Regions from separate parts of the Cereibacter sediminicola genome, predicted to be linked through region 3. Evidence: riboswitches for the same ligand, from Rfam matches in the RefSeq annotation. Region 3 holds a riboswitch; each other region holds the start of a gene.
The links. Region 3 has a riboswitch for cobalamin ahead of FG154_RS13490 (energy-coupling factor ABC transporter permease). Riboswitches for the same ligand answer to the same signal wherever they lie in the genome.
Positions count from the first base shown of each region.

Region 1 (4,967 bases), on a different contig from region 3:
GCCCGCAACCCCGGCTTCGGCAAGAAGCTCCACCAGTTCCTGGCCCAGCTCTTCAAGAACGCCCCGCCCGAGCGGCAACGCCTGATCAAGGCCGCCTGCCTGCTGCATGACACCACATGGCGCGCCCATCCCGACTACCGGGCCGAGATGTGCTTTGACAACGCGACCCGCGCCAACCTCGGCGGTCTCGACCATCCGGGCCGCGTGTTCCTCGGGCTCGCCCTGCTTCACCGCTACAAGAACTCGCGTTCGGGCTCGCGGCTCGAACCGCTGTTCCGGCTTCTGAGCGAGGAGCAGATCCACGAGGCCGAGGTGCTGGGCAAGGCCATGCGGTTCGGCTCGATGTTCTCGATCGACGATCCCGGCACGGCGGGCAGCCTGAAACTCATGCCCAGGAAGAAGATCCTCGAACTGACCCTGACGCCCGAGGGGGTGGCGCTCTATGGCGAGGTGGCGCAGGCGCGGTTCAAGTCGCTCGCGACGGCCCTGCGCGCCACGCCGGTGGTGAAGACCACGGCATGACACTCGCCCCGCCCCTCCCCGGTGAGCCGGGCCTGCAGGACGCGCCGCCCTCTGGTCGGCCGCCATCGCTGACCATCCGCCCGGCCCGGCCCGAGGATGTGCCGGCGCTGCTCGCGATCTGGAATCCGATCATCCGCGACACGCTGGTGACCTTCAACGCCGACGAGAAGTCTCCCGAAGAGCTTCGGACCATGATCGGGACCCGCCCGGCCTTTCTCGTGGCCGACGAGGGCGGGGGGCCGATGGGCTTTGCCACCTATGCGCAGTTCCGGGGCGGCGTGGGCTATCGGCACACGATGGAGCACACGATCATCCTCGGGCCCGCCGCGCGGGGGCGCGGGACCGGCCGCGCCCTGATGGCCGCCATCGAGGATCACGCGCGACAGGCCGGCGCGCATTCCATTTTCGCAGGCGTCAGCGCGGGCAATCCCGAAGGCCGCGCCTTCCATGCGGCGCTGGGATATGCCGAGACGGCGGTGCTGCCGCAGGTCGGCCGCAAGTTTGGGCGCTGGCTCGACCTTGTGCTGATGCAGAAATTCCTCTCCTGACACCGGCCGCCGCGGGGTCTATGCTGATCCCATGTCGATCTGGAGCCGCATCACCGACGCGCTGGCCGCCCTCGCCTCGGGCGAGGGGCTGTCGGCCGTGCTCGACCGCCTTCGCACCCCGCCCGAGCGGTCGGTGGCCTTCACCATCGCCGTGATCGCCCTTGGCGCGAAGATGGCCAAGGCCGACGGGCAGGTGACGCGCGACGAGGTGGCCGCCTTCCGCCAGATCTTTGCGATCCCGCCCGGCGAAGAGGCCAACGCGGCCCGCGTCTTCAACCTCGCGCGGCAGGATGTGGCCGGGTTCGATGCCTATGCCCGCAAGATCAAGCGCATGTTCCGCGACGACGACCAGATCCTCGCCGATCTGGCCGAGGGGCTCTTTCACATCGCGGTGGCGGACGGCCATTATCACCCGGACGAGGACGCCTTCCTGTCCGAAGTGGCCCGGATCTTCGGGCTGAGCGATCGCTGCTTCCGCGCGCTGCGCGCCCGCTTCGTCGGCGACGCGCCGCGCGATCCCTACGACGTGCTGGGCGTGGGGCACGATGCGCCCCTGACCGAGATCCGGTCGGCCTGGAAGCGCGCCGTCCGCGACTGCCACCCGGACCGGATGGTGGCGCGCGGCGTCCCGGAAGAGGCGGTGAAGCTGGCCGAGCGGCGGCTCATCGACATCAACCGCGCCTGGGAGGAGATCAGCGCGAAACAGGCGGCGTGAATGGGACGGCGGCTGCGCATCGCGACCTACAACGTCGAGTGGTTCAACGCGCTCTTTGACGACCGCGGGCGGCTTCTGGCCGACAACGAACTCTCGGGACGCTACGAGATCACCCGCCGGAACCAGATCGAATCGCTCGGCATCGTGTTCACCGCCCTCGATGCCGACGCGATCATGGTGATCGAGGCACCGAACCACGGGCGTCGGCGCTCGACCGTCAAGGCGCTCGAGACCTTCGCCCGCACCTTCGAGCTTCGCGCCTCGCAGGCGATCATGGGCTTTGCCAACGAAACCGATCAGGAGATCGCGCTTCTGTTCGATCCGTCGCGGATCGAGGCGCGGCACGACCCGCAGACCAGCCCCAAGGCGCCGCGGTTCGACGAGATCTTCCGCTTCGACATCGACGTGGATGCCGCGCCCGAGGCGATCCGCTTCTCCAAGCCGCCTCTGGAACTGGCGGTGCGCGCCGACGGACATGCGCTGCGGATGATCGGCGTCCACGCCAAGTCCAAGGCCGGGCGCGGCGCGCGCAACGGCGCCGAAGAGGTCCGCATCGCGATCCAGAACCGCCGCCAGCAGTTGGCGGAATGTGTCTGGATCCGCAGGCGGGTGGCCGCGCTCCTGGCCCGGCACCAGAGCGTGATGGTGATGGGCGACTTCAACGACGGACCTGGGCTCGACGAATATGAAAAGCTCTTCGGCCATTCGGGGATCGAGATCGTGCTCGGCCTCGACGAGCCGCCGGAGTTGCGCCTCCACGAGCCGCATGCGCGCATGGCCCTGACCCAGCGGGTCGGCATCCAGCCCAGCTCGGCGCGCTTCTGGCTCGCGCCCGAGGACCAGTATTTCGAGGCGCTGCTCGATTTCATCATGATCTCGCCCGATCTGGCCGAAAAGGGACCGCGCTGGCGGATCTGGCATCCGCTGAACGATCCCAACTGCTTCCGCATCCCCGAACTGCAGGAGGCGCTTCTTGCCGCCTCGGATCATTTCCCGGTGACGCTGGACATCGAACTCTAGCGGGCTGCGACCGCGCGGGCCTTGCGCGTGGCGCGGGAAAGGCCGATGGTGCGCGAGACGGTTCCCGGGGGCAGCCCCGGGCCAAGAGGGAATGCGGTGCGGGCCTGTTCGGCCCCAAGCCGCGACTGCCCCCGCAACTGTAGGCGGCGAGCGCGTCCCATCATGTCCACTGGCCCAGGACAGGCCGGGAAGGACGGGACAAGCCGAGACCCGCGAGTCAGGAGACCTGCCGTCGTCGGACCTGTAACAGCCGGGCGGGGTGTCCCGGGCGCAGGGTGCGCGCGCCTGCGCCGCCCCTCCGCCTGCCCGTCCCCAAGATGCGCGGAGGGCGCGATGATCGTGACGCGGAACGGACGGACCTACAGCCTGACCCAGTGCCGACACCGGCACCAACCCTGCCTCAGCGGCCTGTCGGTGATCGAGCATCTGGCGGACTCCGCCCGCTCGACCGAGGGCCTGGTGGGGCCCGACTTCGAGATGCAGGGCTGCGTGCGCCTGACCGGATGCACCCGGCCCTGCACGGCGCTGTTCCGGCTGACGACGGGCGGGCTGCAACTCTTCTGCGATCTCGAGCCGGGCGACTGGTCGCCGGCACTCGTGCGGCTGGCCGAGCTGCTCGAGGGCGGCGGCTCGTTTGCGGGCGGTCTTCCGGCCGAGCCGGCGGCGATGGTCCTCGCCTCGGCGCCCGCGCGCCCCTCGCGGACGGGCCTGCAGCCGGAGGCGGCGCTCCATTGATCGAGACGAGGGCAGAGGCGGATGCAGCCGAAGGGTTCGCGCAGGTCGCGGGCCATCTGGGCGAGTTCCTGCAGGGCCGGCTCGGCCCTTCGGGGCCGCTGGCGCTCGTGACGCTGCCCTGCTCTGCGCTGCGGGCCGAGGCGGTTCGGATGCCCGGCCCGCTCGCCCTCGAACAGCCGGGCGCGCGGATCCTCACCCTGCCGGCCCTGCGCCGGCTGCTGTCCGCGGCCCAAGGGGCGGAAGGGCGCTTCCGCCTCATGCTCGACCTGCCGCCCGGCGGTGGCGCGGGGGCCTCGACCGCGGCCCGCGTGGCGATCCTCCGGGCGGCGGGTGTCACCGATACCGGCACCCTCGCGCGCGCCTGCCTCGCGTCGGAAGGGGCCAGCGACCCGCTGATGTTCGAGCGGCCGGAACGGCTCCTCTGGGCCTCGCGCGAGGGGCGCGTGCTGGCCGACCTGCGCCCCCTGCCACGGATGGATCTGGTCGGCGGCTTCTTCGGCGCGTCCCAGCGAACGGATCCGGCGGATCTGTCCTTCCCCGACATCGCCGATCTCGTGGCGGGGTGGGCCACGGCCGACCTTCCCGGCCTCGCGCGCCTCGCGACCCTCTCGGCCCGCCGCTGCCTCGCGCTGAGGGGGCCGGCGGACGATCCGACCGAAGCCCTGGCCGCCCGCCTCGGCGCGCTTGGCTGGGCGATCGGGCACACGGGACCCGCGCGGGCCCTGATCTTTCCCCCCGGCGCCGTCCCGCCCGCAGCAGGGGGGGCATTGCAGGCAGCCGGCTTTTCCCGCATCACCCGCTTCCGCATCGGCGGGGCCTGAGGAGGGAACATGCGCGACCACGGCGGCAACCTTGACAGCGCGGCGGCGCTCTACGGCGGCGCGGTCGCGGACTGGCTCGACCTCTCGACGGGGATCAACCGGGTGCCCTACCCGGTGCCCCCCCTGCCCCCGCGCGCCCTGACGTCGCTGCCCGATGCGGCCGCCGAGGCCCGGCTGCTGGCGTCGGCCCGGAGCGCCTACCGCACCGAGGCGCCGATGCTGCCAGTGGCGGGCGCGCAGGCGGCCATCCAGCTTGTCCCGCGGCTGGCACCCGCAGGCCGCGCCCGCATCCTCGGGCCGACCTACAACGAACATGCGGCCAGCCTGCACGCGTCGGGCTGGCAGGTCGAGGAGGTGGGCGATCTCGAGGCGCTGGCGGGCGCCGACCTTGCCGTTCTCGTCCATCCGAACAATCCCGACGGCCGGCGCCATGCGCCCCACAGCCTCCGCGCGCTGCTGCCACGGGTGGGACGGCTGCTGGTGGACGAAAGCTTCGCCGACCCGCTGCCCGAGCTTTCGCTTGCGCCCGAGGCGGGGGTGCCAGGGCTGCTGGTGCTGCGCTCGTTCGGCAAGTTCTACGGGCTGGCGGGGCTGAGGCTTGGCTTC
Region 1 covers NZ_VDEK01000034.1:10,117-15,083, reverse strand. The annotation lists gene FG154_RS17105 (Ppx/GppA family phosphatase) at 1-522, shown strand, start outside; gene FG154_RS17100 (GNAT family N-acetyltransferase) at 519-1,070, shown strand; gene FG154_RS17095 (molecular chaperone DjiA) at 1,102-1,785, shown strand; gene FG154_RS17090 (endonuclease/exonuclease/phosphatase family protein) at 1,786-2,805, shown strand; cobalamin riboswitch at 2,847-3,053, shown strand; gene FG154_RS17085 (hypothetical protein) at 3,139-3,540, shown strand; gene FG154_RS17080 (propanediol utilization protein) at 3,537-4,361, shown strand; gene cobD (threonine-phosphate decarboxylase CobD) at 4,371-4,967, shown strand, end outside.
Region 1: linked by a shared signal. The riboswitch ahead of FG154_RS17085 (hypothetical protein) and the one ahead of FG154_RS13490 (energy-coupling factor ABC transporter permease) in region 3 are both predicted to bind cobalamin.

Region 2 (4,967 bases), on a different contig from region 3:
CTTTGCCTGTGCGGCTCGAGCACGAAGCGCCCCCGCTGAACCGTATTCGAGACGCCGCCCGCCCCGCGCGACGACACGGTGAGATCATACTCCCCCTCAACCCGCCGCGCCGCCCAGGCGAGCCCCGCATATTCCGTCAGGCCGCCGTTCGACGTGATGCGGATCTCGCACCGGATCCCGTCGCCCGCCGCTCCGCCCGACGGTTGCTCCTCACCCTGCACGGCGCCGCACAGGGACAGGATCGCGGCGCCCGAGGCCAGCAGCCGCCGCCCCGCCGCAGGACCGAACCTCAGGGTCATTTCGGCACCGTCTCGAATTCGACGGTGACGCTCGATCGTGCGTTGCCCCCCGTGCGGGTCTCGGTCCCCGCGGCTTGCTGGTAGCGGCTTGAGACCTGAAGCCCGGCAAAGCCCTGGAAATCGCCCTGCTGGGTGATGTTGCGGACATGTCCGTCGCCGCTTTGAACGCTGATCGCGACATTGCCCTTGCCGCTTTGCGAGATGGTGGAACTGTTGTTCGACCCGATCTGTGTGGTCGAGGCGCGGTTGCCCCATGACCTGTCGCTCAACGGCATCTCCTGCGCGGCGAGGAGCGCAGGTGTCAGGATCAGGGCAGACGTCATCATCATGGATCTAAGCATGGCATTTCCCCGTTCAGGAATGAGGTTTGCGACGGCCCCTTCCGGGGCCGCCGGCTGCTCATGTTCAGTCATGCTGATCCGTGATCGACACGTTGCCCACGCCCGACTGATAAGTCTCGGACATATGGCCCCGGACGCCGGACTGGTTCGTCATCGACCCGTTGCCGATGCCGATCTGGCCGGTGAACGAGTTGTTGCCGATGCCGCGCTGCATCGTTTCGGACAGGTTGCCGATGCCGCGCTGCATCGTCGTGCTGGAGTTACCGATCCCGAGCTGACCCGTGTAGGAGCGGTTCCAGTCTCCGCCCTGCGAGGTCATCGACCCATTGAAGGATCCCAGCTGCTCGGTGACCGACAGGTTTCCCGCACCGGCGGCACCAACGGCGAGAAGGCTCAGAGCAACGGCCGAAAGGAAGAGCGTTTTCATTTTCAATCCCCTTGTGAAAAATCCGATCTCTCTGATCGGCAAGGGGATGCTCTCACCCTGGCCGAGTCGGCGGGGATGGGAAAGCGTCATCCGATCCGGCGCGACAACCGGATCGGCGGTGCAGATGTCGTCGGTTGGCGGTGTCTGCGCCTCTGACAGGTACAGATGCACCGGAAGTTGCCGCGTCCGCCACGGCCTGGCCGCTGCGGATCGCAGACGCCGGATGGCGGGCAGGGCAAACGCGGCCTGCCGTCCGCCGGATGCGCGCTCGGCAGGTGCGGCGCCGGGCCTGTCCGGGGCAGGTTGCACTTCCGCTTCCGATCTGGTCTCAGCGGTGCGTCAGGTGCCGCCCGCGGGCGGAGAATCGGGAAGCCGGTGCAAGTCCGGCGCGGGCCCGCCGCTGTAACGGGGATGCTTCGGGCAGGAGGCCACCGGTTCGCCGGGAAGGCGCCCGAGGGCAGGTGAACCGGAGCCAGAAGACCGGCCTGACAAAGAGGTTCCTGCCGCGTGGACGGCGGCGGGATCGTCATGACCAGAGGATCCGATCCATGTCGGCATCGACCCTTCCGCAACCCCTTCCCGCCCGCCGCTTCACCGAAGCCGAGCGCCAGGCCCTCCACGACATCATCGCCGAGCGCCGCGACGTCCGGGACGAGTTCCTGCCCGATCCGGTGGATCCGGCGGCCCTCCGCCGCGTGCTCGAGGCGGCGCATCTCGCGCCCTCGGTCGGCTTCATGCAGCCGTGGAACTTCATCCTGATCCGCGACGCCGCCCGCCGCGCCGAAGTGCACGCCGCCTTCCGCCGCGCCAACGACGAGGCCGCCGAGCTGTTCCCGGAGGACAAGCGCGACACCTACCGCTCGCTCAAGCTCGAGGGGATCCTCAAGGCGCCGCTGAACATCTGCGTGACCTGCGACCGCAACCGCTGCGGAGAGGTGGTGCTCGGGCGCACCCACAATCCCGAGATGGACCTCTATTCCACGGTCTGCGCGGTTCAGAACCTGTGGCTGGCGGCGCGGGCCGAGGGGCTGGGGGTCGGCTGGGTCAGCATCTACCGCGAGGAGGAGCTTCGCTCCATCCTCGGCATCCCCGAGGCGGTGAAGATCGTGGCCTATCTCTGCGTGGGCCATGTGGATCGCTTCTATGCCGCACCCGAGCTTGCGCTCAAGGGCTGGCGCCAGCGGCTGCCACTGGACGATCTGCTGATGGAGGAAGGCTGGCAGGCCGACCGCGCGCTCTGAAGGGCTGCCGCCGGCCGATCCCTCGGCCGGCGGTCGTGAGGCGTCACGCTGTCCTGCGGCTGTCGCTCCGGGTGAGGCCGAGCCGGATCTGCTTCTCGATCTCGATCAGGGCGAAGAACACCGCGCCCATGGCGACGACCAGGAGGCCGTCGGCGGTCGGAACCGCCTCGGTGCCGAGGAGGCGCTGCAGGAACGGCACATAGGTGACGGCCAGCTGCGCCGCCGTTACTGTGGCGACAACGATCCAGACCACGCGCGTTCCCCGCACCGCGGCCCATGTCAGCGAGGTGCCGTGGATGTTGCGGATGAAGAAGAGATGGAAGATCTCGAGCACCACGAGCGTGTTCATCGCCATCGTCTGCGCCAGGGCGAGCGGATAGCCGCGGTCGATGGCATAGCTGAAGATGCCGAACACCGCGGCAAGGAACAGGAAGGCCACCAGCACCACATGCCAGACCAGTCCGCCCGTCAGGATCGGCATGTCGCGCCGCCGGGGCGGGCGGGACATCGTCCCGGCCTCGGTGGGCTCGAAGGCCAGCGCAAGCCCCAGAGTGACCGCGGTGATCAGGTTGATCCAGAGGATCTGGACCGCCGTCACCGGCAGGGCGAGGCCGGCCAGCACCGCCAGAACCACCACGAGCGACTCGCCCGCGTTGGTGGGCAGGGTCCAGCTGATCACCTTCCTGAGATTGTCATAGACCGTGCGGCCTTCGCGCACGGCTGCGGCGATCGAGGCGAAGTTGTCGTCGGCCAGCACGAGATCGGCGGCTTCCTTGGCCGCCTCCGAGCCCTTCTGGCCCATCGCGATGCCCGCGTCGGCGCGCTTGAGGGCGGGCGCGTCGTTGACCCCGTCGCCCGTCATGGCGACCGACAGACCCGAGGCCTGCAGCGCGGTCACTAGGCGCAGCTTGTGCTCGGGGCTGGTGCGGGCAAAGACATCCACGCTCACCACCTCGAGGGCCAGTTGCGCCTCGTCGAGCCGGTCGAGATCGGCGCCCGTCAGAACCCGCGAGGGGTTGGCCAGCCCGATCCGGGCTGCGATGGCCGCGGCGGTGCCGGCGTGGTCCCCCGTGATCATCTTGACCCGGATCCCGGCCGCAAGACAGTCGGCCACGGCGGTGATCGCCTCGGGGCGCGGCGGGTCGATCAGCCCCACGAGGCCCAGGAACTCCAGCCCGCCCTCGAGGTCTCGGGGGTCGATTGCATCCCCCGTCGCCGGCCGCTCGGCGAGGGCCAGCACCCGCAGACCCTGATGCGCCATCGCCTCGGCGCGCGCGTGCCAATGGTCGAGCGCGATGCCCTTGCACATGCGCAGAACACGCTCGGGCGCGCCCTTCACATGGATCAGGCGGGCGCCGTCCTCTTCGGTCAGGACCGCCATGAAGCGGTGCCGCGAGTCGAAGGGGATGGCGTCGTGCCGCACGGGGTCCGGCGCGGCGTCCGCGGCCTTGCGGGCAAAGGCGAGAAGGGCGCCTTCCATCGGATCGCCCTCGACATGCCACACCCCGTCGCGGAGCGCGAGGGCCGCGTCGTTGCACAACCGCGCCGCGCGGGCGAGGCGGGCGAGGTCCCCCTCGGGCGTGATGCGGCCCTCGGGCGCGTACCCCTCACCAGAGATGGCGAACGCCCCGTCGGGTGTCTCGGCGGCGGCGACCACCATCTCGTTTCGGGTGAGCGTTCCCGTCTTGTCGGTGCAGATCACCGAGACCGACCCGATGGCCTCGATCGCGGGCAGGCGGCGGACGATGGCGTTGCGCCGCGCCATCGACTGCACGCCCACGGCCAGCGTGATCGTCATGACCGCCGGCAGGCCCTCGGGGATCGCGGCGACCGCCACGCCCACCACGACCATGAACATCTCGCCAAAGTCACGGTGCCCGACGAAATACCCGTAAAGCAGCAGCAGGGCCGCCGCGATCAGGATCAGGAACGACAGCCAGCGTGCAAAGTGGTCCATCTGCGCCACGAGCGGGGTGGTCAGCGTCTCGACCCCCGCGAGCAGCTTGCCGATCCGGCCGATCTCGGTCGCGCGGCCGGTGGCCACCACCAGCCCGGTGGCGGTGCCACTGGTGACCAGCGTTCCCGACCAGAGCATCGAGCGCCTGTCGCCCAGTGCGGCCTCCGGTGCAACGGGCCCGGTCTCCTTGGCGACGGGAACGGACTCCCCCGTCAGGATCGCTTCCTGCGCGGCCAGCCCATGCGCCCTGAGAACCCTCAGGTCGGCGGGAACCTTGTCGCCCGCCTCGAGCAGCACGATGTCGCCCGGCACCAGCGCCGCGCCATCGACCGTCTGCCGCACCCCGTCCCGCAGGACGGTCGCATGAGGAGCGAGCATGCCGCGGATCGCGGCCATCGCCGCCTCGGCGCGTCTTTCCTGGATGAAGCCGATCACGGCGTTGGCCAGAACCACGGCGAGGATGACGCCCATGTCCACCCAATGCTCGAGCACGCCCGTCACCACGGCAGCGACAAGGAGCACATAGATCAGCACATTGTGGAACTGCGCGAGGAAACGCATGACCGGGCCCCGCGGCCGCGCCTCGGGCAGGCGGTTTGGTCCGTGCAGATCGAGCCGACGCTCCGCCTCCTGCGAGGTGAGGCCGTGGGGGCAGGCATCGAGGCTGGCGAGGCAGTCTTCGGCGGGTCGGCTGTGCGGGTT
Region 2 covers NZ_VDEK01000007.1:109,936-114,902, forward strand. The annotation lists gene csgH (curli-like amyloid fiber formation chaperone CsgH) at 1-299, opposite strand, end outside; gene FG154_RS07335 (curlin repeat-containing protein) at 296-640, opposite strand; gene FG154_RS21395 (hypothetical protein) at 705-1,376, opposite strand; cobalamin riboswitch at 1,392-1,570, shown strand; gene bluB (5,6-dimethylbenzimidazole synthase) at 1,616-2,308, shown strand; gene FG154_RS07350 (HAD-IC family P-type ATPase) at 2,352-4,967, opposite strand, start outside.
Region 2: linked by a shared signal. The riboswitch ahead of bluB (5,6-dimethylbenzimidazole synthase) and the one ahead of FG154_RS13490 (energy-coupling factor ABC transporter permease) in region 3 are both predicted to bind cobalamin.

Region 3 (4,967 bases):
CCGGCGCGGCTCGGCACCGCCGCCGCCTGGGCGATGATCGCGCCGCGGCTTCTGACGGGTGCGAGATCGCTGGTGACCCACGGGATCACCGTCGAGGTGCTCGATGCGCTTGCCGTGGGCATCGGCGCGGCGCGCGGCGGCTTCCGCACCGCGCTTTTCACAGACACGCTGATGTCGGGCGGGGAGTATCTCGAGGAAACCACCGCCCGCCGCGCCACCTCGCTGTTGCAGGCGCTACTCGAACCGCACCCCGAGACGGTCTGGGTGGAACGGGAGGGCGAGACGCTTCGCATCCCCTTCCGCGAGGTCGTGACCGGCGACACGGTCGTGGTTGGCGCCGGCGAGCTGGTGCCCGTCGATGGCGTGGTGATCGACGGTCGGGCGCAGGTCAACGAGGCCTCCGTGACGGGCGAGAGCCTGCCGGTGATCAAGGAGACCGGCGCCGCGATGATCGCAGGCTCGACCGTCGAGAGCGGGCGGCTCAGGATCGAGGCGCAGCGCGTCGGCGACGAGACGACGACGGCACGGATCGCGGCCTTCATCCACGAGTCGCTCACCACGCGATCCGAGGGCGAGCGGCTGGCTGAGGAGAACGCCAACCGCCGGGTCTACACCACGCTCGGCATCGGGCTGGCGACGCTGATCCTGACGCGGGACGTGAAGCGCCTCGCCTCGGTGTTCCTGATCGACTACGCCTGCCCGGTGAAGCTGACGACGCCGGTTGCGGTGCGGGCGACCATGGCCAAGGGCGCGCGGGCGGGGGTGCTGATCAAGGGCGGCCCCTGTTTGGAAAAGCTCGCTCAGATCGACACGGTGGTCTTCGACAAGACCGGCACGCTGACCCACGGCGCGATGGTGGTGACCGATGTGATCTCGCTCGATCCCGACTGGGAGGCGCGGCGGCTGCTGGCGCTGGCGGCCTCGATTGAGGAGCATTCCTCGCATCCCGTGGCCAAGGCCGTGGCGGCGGCGGGCACGCGCGAGGGCACCGGCCACCTGCCGCACGGCGACGTCGGCACCGAGGTCGCACGCGGGCTGTTCGCCGAGGTCGAGGGGGCGATGGTCCGCCTCGGCAGCCGCCGCTTCCTTGAAGAGCTGGGCGTCTCCTTCGCCGCCCACGGCTGCGCCGTCGACAGGCTGGCGGAGGCGGGCAAGATGGTGCTCTTCATCGGCCACGGCACGCGGCCGATCGGCATGATCGGCCTGCGCGACGAGTTGCGGGCGGACGCCCGCGCCACCATCGACCGGCTGCGCGCCTCGGGCGTGTCGCGGATCGTGATGCTCTCGGGCGACCGGCGCGGCCGGGCCGAGGCGATGGGGGCGGCGCTCGGGCTGGATCAGGTGCTGGCCGAGCTTCAGCCCGAGGACAAGGCCGAGATCGTCACGGCGATGAAGCGCGAAGGCCGGCGCGTTGTCTTCGTGGGCGACGGGATCAACGATGCCCCCGCACTGGCCGCGGCCCATGTCGGCATCGCCATGCCGCTGGGCGCCGACATTGCCCGCGCGACGGCCGACATCATCCTGATGGACGATCGGATCGGGCTGGTGGCCGATGCGCGCGAGGGCGCCACGCGCGCCATGCAGATCATCGACACCAACTTCAGGATCGCGATGGCGGTGAATACCGGCCTCTTCGCGGCGGCCTCGGCGGGGTGGCTGGCGCCGGCCGCAGCCTCGCTCATGCACAACGGCTCGACCATCGCGCTCCTGGCCCATGCGCTCGCCCGGGCCGGGCTGCCGGAGCAGGAACGCCGCTGAAAACGGCAATGCCCGTTGAAAACGCGCGCAGCCCGGGCTGCGCGCGTTTTCATGTGCCGTCCCGGACCCCTGTGCCGGAAAAAGAACATTGACGGCCCCCGATTTGTTTCCTACGGTTTTTGTCGGGTAAGATGCAGTCCCGGCCGTCGGGGTCCGGCACAAGTTCAGGAGGCATACGGCATGTCCTACTTCGTCCACCATGTCCCGGGCCGCGCCCGTTTCCGGGTGCCCGGCATGCCGAAGGCTGCTACCCTGCGCGAGGCTCTGGTGTCCGCCCTGCGCGCGATCGAGGGCGTCGAGCGGGTGGAGATCAACCCCGCCGCGGCATCGGTGGTCGTGCATTACGATCGCGCCCTCGCCCCGCTCGACCGGGTGGTCGAGGTGCTGCGTGCCCACAGCGAGCCGCCCGAGGTCAGCCGCGTCCCGCTGGAGACGCCGGTGCCCGCCGCCGCCCGCGGCCGCATCGGCGAAAACGTCTCGCGCAGCGTCGGCGAGATGGTGGGACAGGCGATGTTCGCCACCATCGTGCAGCGGACGCTCGAGTACAGCCTGCGGACCGTTCTGCTCGGACGCTGAAGGCGCACGACCGGGCTCTTTCCCGGCCCCGCAATCGGTCGGGGCGTTTCGCTCTGATCGATGTGCGTGGCGCGGGTTCGCGCCAGGAGATCCGGACTGCCAATAACGCCACCAGTGGGCTGTGTCCCGACGCGCGCCCGTGAACGACGTCGCTCGAAGCTCCGAACCAGCGTTCGACGATCGGCGCCCTTGCTCTCGCCAATGAGCCTTCGTCCCTGCATGGACCCGCCAAGGGGGCCCGGCGCGCGACTTTCTGTTCTGGCAAGATGCCTTGCCCTTCGCCCCCTGCGCCGAAAGGTCGCGGATGAGGTTCGCAACCAATCGGGCAGCAGCCGGCGCATTGACGGCGCGGCCCGGATCTGCCACCCCCTGTCATCGACGGTTCCCGAGGGTCGCGAGGCCCGAGGGATGAAAAGGGAACACGGTGAGGGGGCAACCCCGATGCCGCGACTGCCCCCGCAACTGTGAGCGGCGAGCCGCCCCGATGGACACCACTGGCCGATGGCCGGGAAGGTTCGGGGACGGCCACGACCCGCGAGTCAGGAGACCTGCCGTCGGGCGCATCCGCGCCGCCACTGCCGGTACACCGGCCCAACCCCAAACGCCGTCGGGGATGACGGTCAGGAGGACGACAATGCATATCGAACCCGGTCTGGTGACCGGAGCCAAGGCCATTTTGGGCTTTGCCACCGCGGCGACCGCGGGCGGCCATGCGCTGAAGCTCGGCTGGGAGGCCCTGCGCGAAACCGGCCTCGCCTCGCTGGCCCTGCGCAGCGCCCTTGCAACCACGGCGGTCTTTGCCTTCTTCGAGATCCTTCCACACTATCCGGTCGGCGTCTCCGAGGTTCACCTGATCCTCGGCTCGACCCTGTTCCTGATCCTGGGCGCCGCGCCCGCGGCCATCGGGCTGGCGCTGGGTCTCCTGATCCAGGGGCTGCTGTTCGCGCCCTTCGACCTGCCGCAATACGGCATGAACGTCACCACGCTTCTGGTGCCGCTCTTTGCCGTGCAGGCGCTGGCCCGGCGGATCATCGCGCCGCACACGCCCTATGTCGATCTCGACTACCGGCAGGCGCTGGCCCTCTCGACCGCCTATCAGGGCGGCGTGGTGGCCTGGGTGGCGTTCTGGGCCTTCCTCGGCCAGGGGTTCGGGGCCGAGAACATGACCTCGATCCTCGCCTTCGGCAGCGCCTACATGCTGGTGGTGCTGATCGAGCCGCTGGCCGATCTGGCGGTGCTTGCCGGCGCCAAGTCGCTGCGTGGCCTCGCGGGCTCCGGCCTCTTCACCCACCGGCTGCATCACGCGGCCTGACACCGCGGCCCCTTCGGGGGGCCGCTTTCGCCGTGCCCGCTGGCCGGGCACGGTCCTTGATGCCGCGATGCTGGTGCCCGCTTCCTGCGGGTGAAAAGGGAAGGCCAGAGGCCGCAAGGCCCAGGGGCCGCCGCCCCCGCGACCGTGACCGGAGAGGTTGCCCCGATGCCACTGGCCCCGGCCGGGAAGGCGGGGCGACCGCAGGGCTTCGTGCCCGGGATCCGCAAGCCGGGAGACCTGCCAGCTCGACATGACGCTGACCGGACGGGGTGTTCCGGCGACGGGTTCCGGTTTCCGGCTCTCGCCGCCCCTGCATGCCGTTCCGCCGACACGGGAAGGTTCGGATGCAGGACGACAAGACCCAGCCGGCGCGGGACAGCGCAGCGGTGCCACCGATGACCCGGCCGCCGGGGCTGATGATCGCCGCGCCGGGATCGGGATCGGGCAAGACCACGATGACGCTGGGCCTGCTGCGCGCCTTCCGCGACGAAGGGCTGGTCGTGCAGCCGTTCAAGAACGGCCCCGACTACATCGACCCCGCCTTCCACCTCGCGGCGGCGGGGCGGCCGTCGTTCAACCTCGACGGCTGGTCGATGGGCGAAGGTCTGCTGGGCGCGCTGGCGTCGCGGGCTTCTGGGGCGGATCTGGTGATCGCCGAGGGCTCGATGGGGCTCTACGACGGCACCTCGACCCCGGGGCGCTCGGGCCGTGGGGCGGCCTCCGAGATCGCGCGGCGCTTCGGCTGGCCGGTGGTTCTGGTGCTGGACGTGGGCGGGCAGGCGCAATCGGCCGCAGCAACGGCGCTCGGCTTTGCGCGCCACCCGGAGGCGCCGGACTTCGCGGGCGTGATCCTGAACAACGTCGCGGGGGCGCGGCACGAGGTGATGATCCGCCGCGAGATGGCGCGGCTTGGCCTGACGGTGCTGGGCGCGCTGCCGAGGCGCAGCGATCTCGTCCTGCCCGAGCGGCACCTGGGGCTGGTGCAGGCGGGCGAGCATCCTGACCTGGAGGCGGCGATTGGGCGACTCGCGGCGCTCCTGCGCGATCACGCCGACCTTGACGCCATCCGCACCGCGGCGCGCGCCGGGGCGCCGCCGGTCGCCGGGCGCCTGCCACCGCCGCCCGCGCAGCGCATTGCGCTCGCCGCGGACGCGGCCTTCTCCTTCACCTATCCGCATCTCCTGACCGGCTGGCGTGAGGCGGGGGCCGTGATCCTGCCTTTCTCGCCGCTCGCCGACGAGGCCCCTCCCGAGGCCGATCTGGTCTGGCTGCCGGGCGGCTATCCAGAACTGCACGCGGGCCGGCTGGCCGCAGCCGAGAG
Region 3 covers NZ_VDEK01000020.1:31,747-36,713, reverse strand. The annotation lists gene FG154_RS13500 (heavy metal translocating P-type ATPase) at 1-1,758, shown strand, start outside; gene FG154_RS13495 (HMA2 domain-containing protein) at 1,939-2,334, shown strand; cobalamin riboswitch at 2,697-2,904, shown strand; gene FG154_RS13490 (energy-coupling factor ABC transporter permease) at 2,969-3,646, shown strand; cobalamin riboswitch at 3,701-3,905, shown strand; gene FG154_RS13485 (cobyrinic acid a,c-diamide synthase CobB) at 3,991-4,967, shown strand, end outside.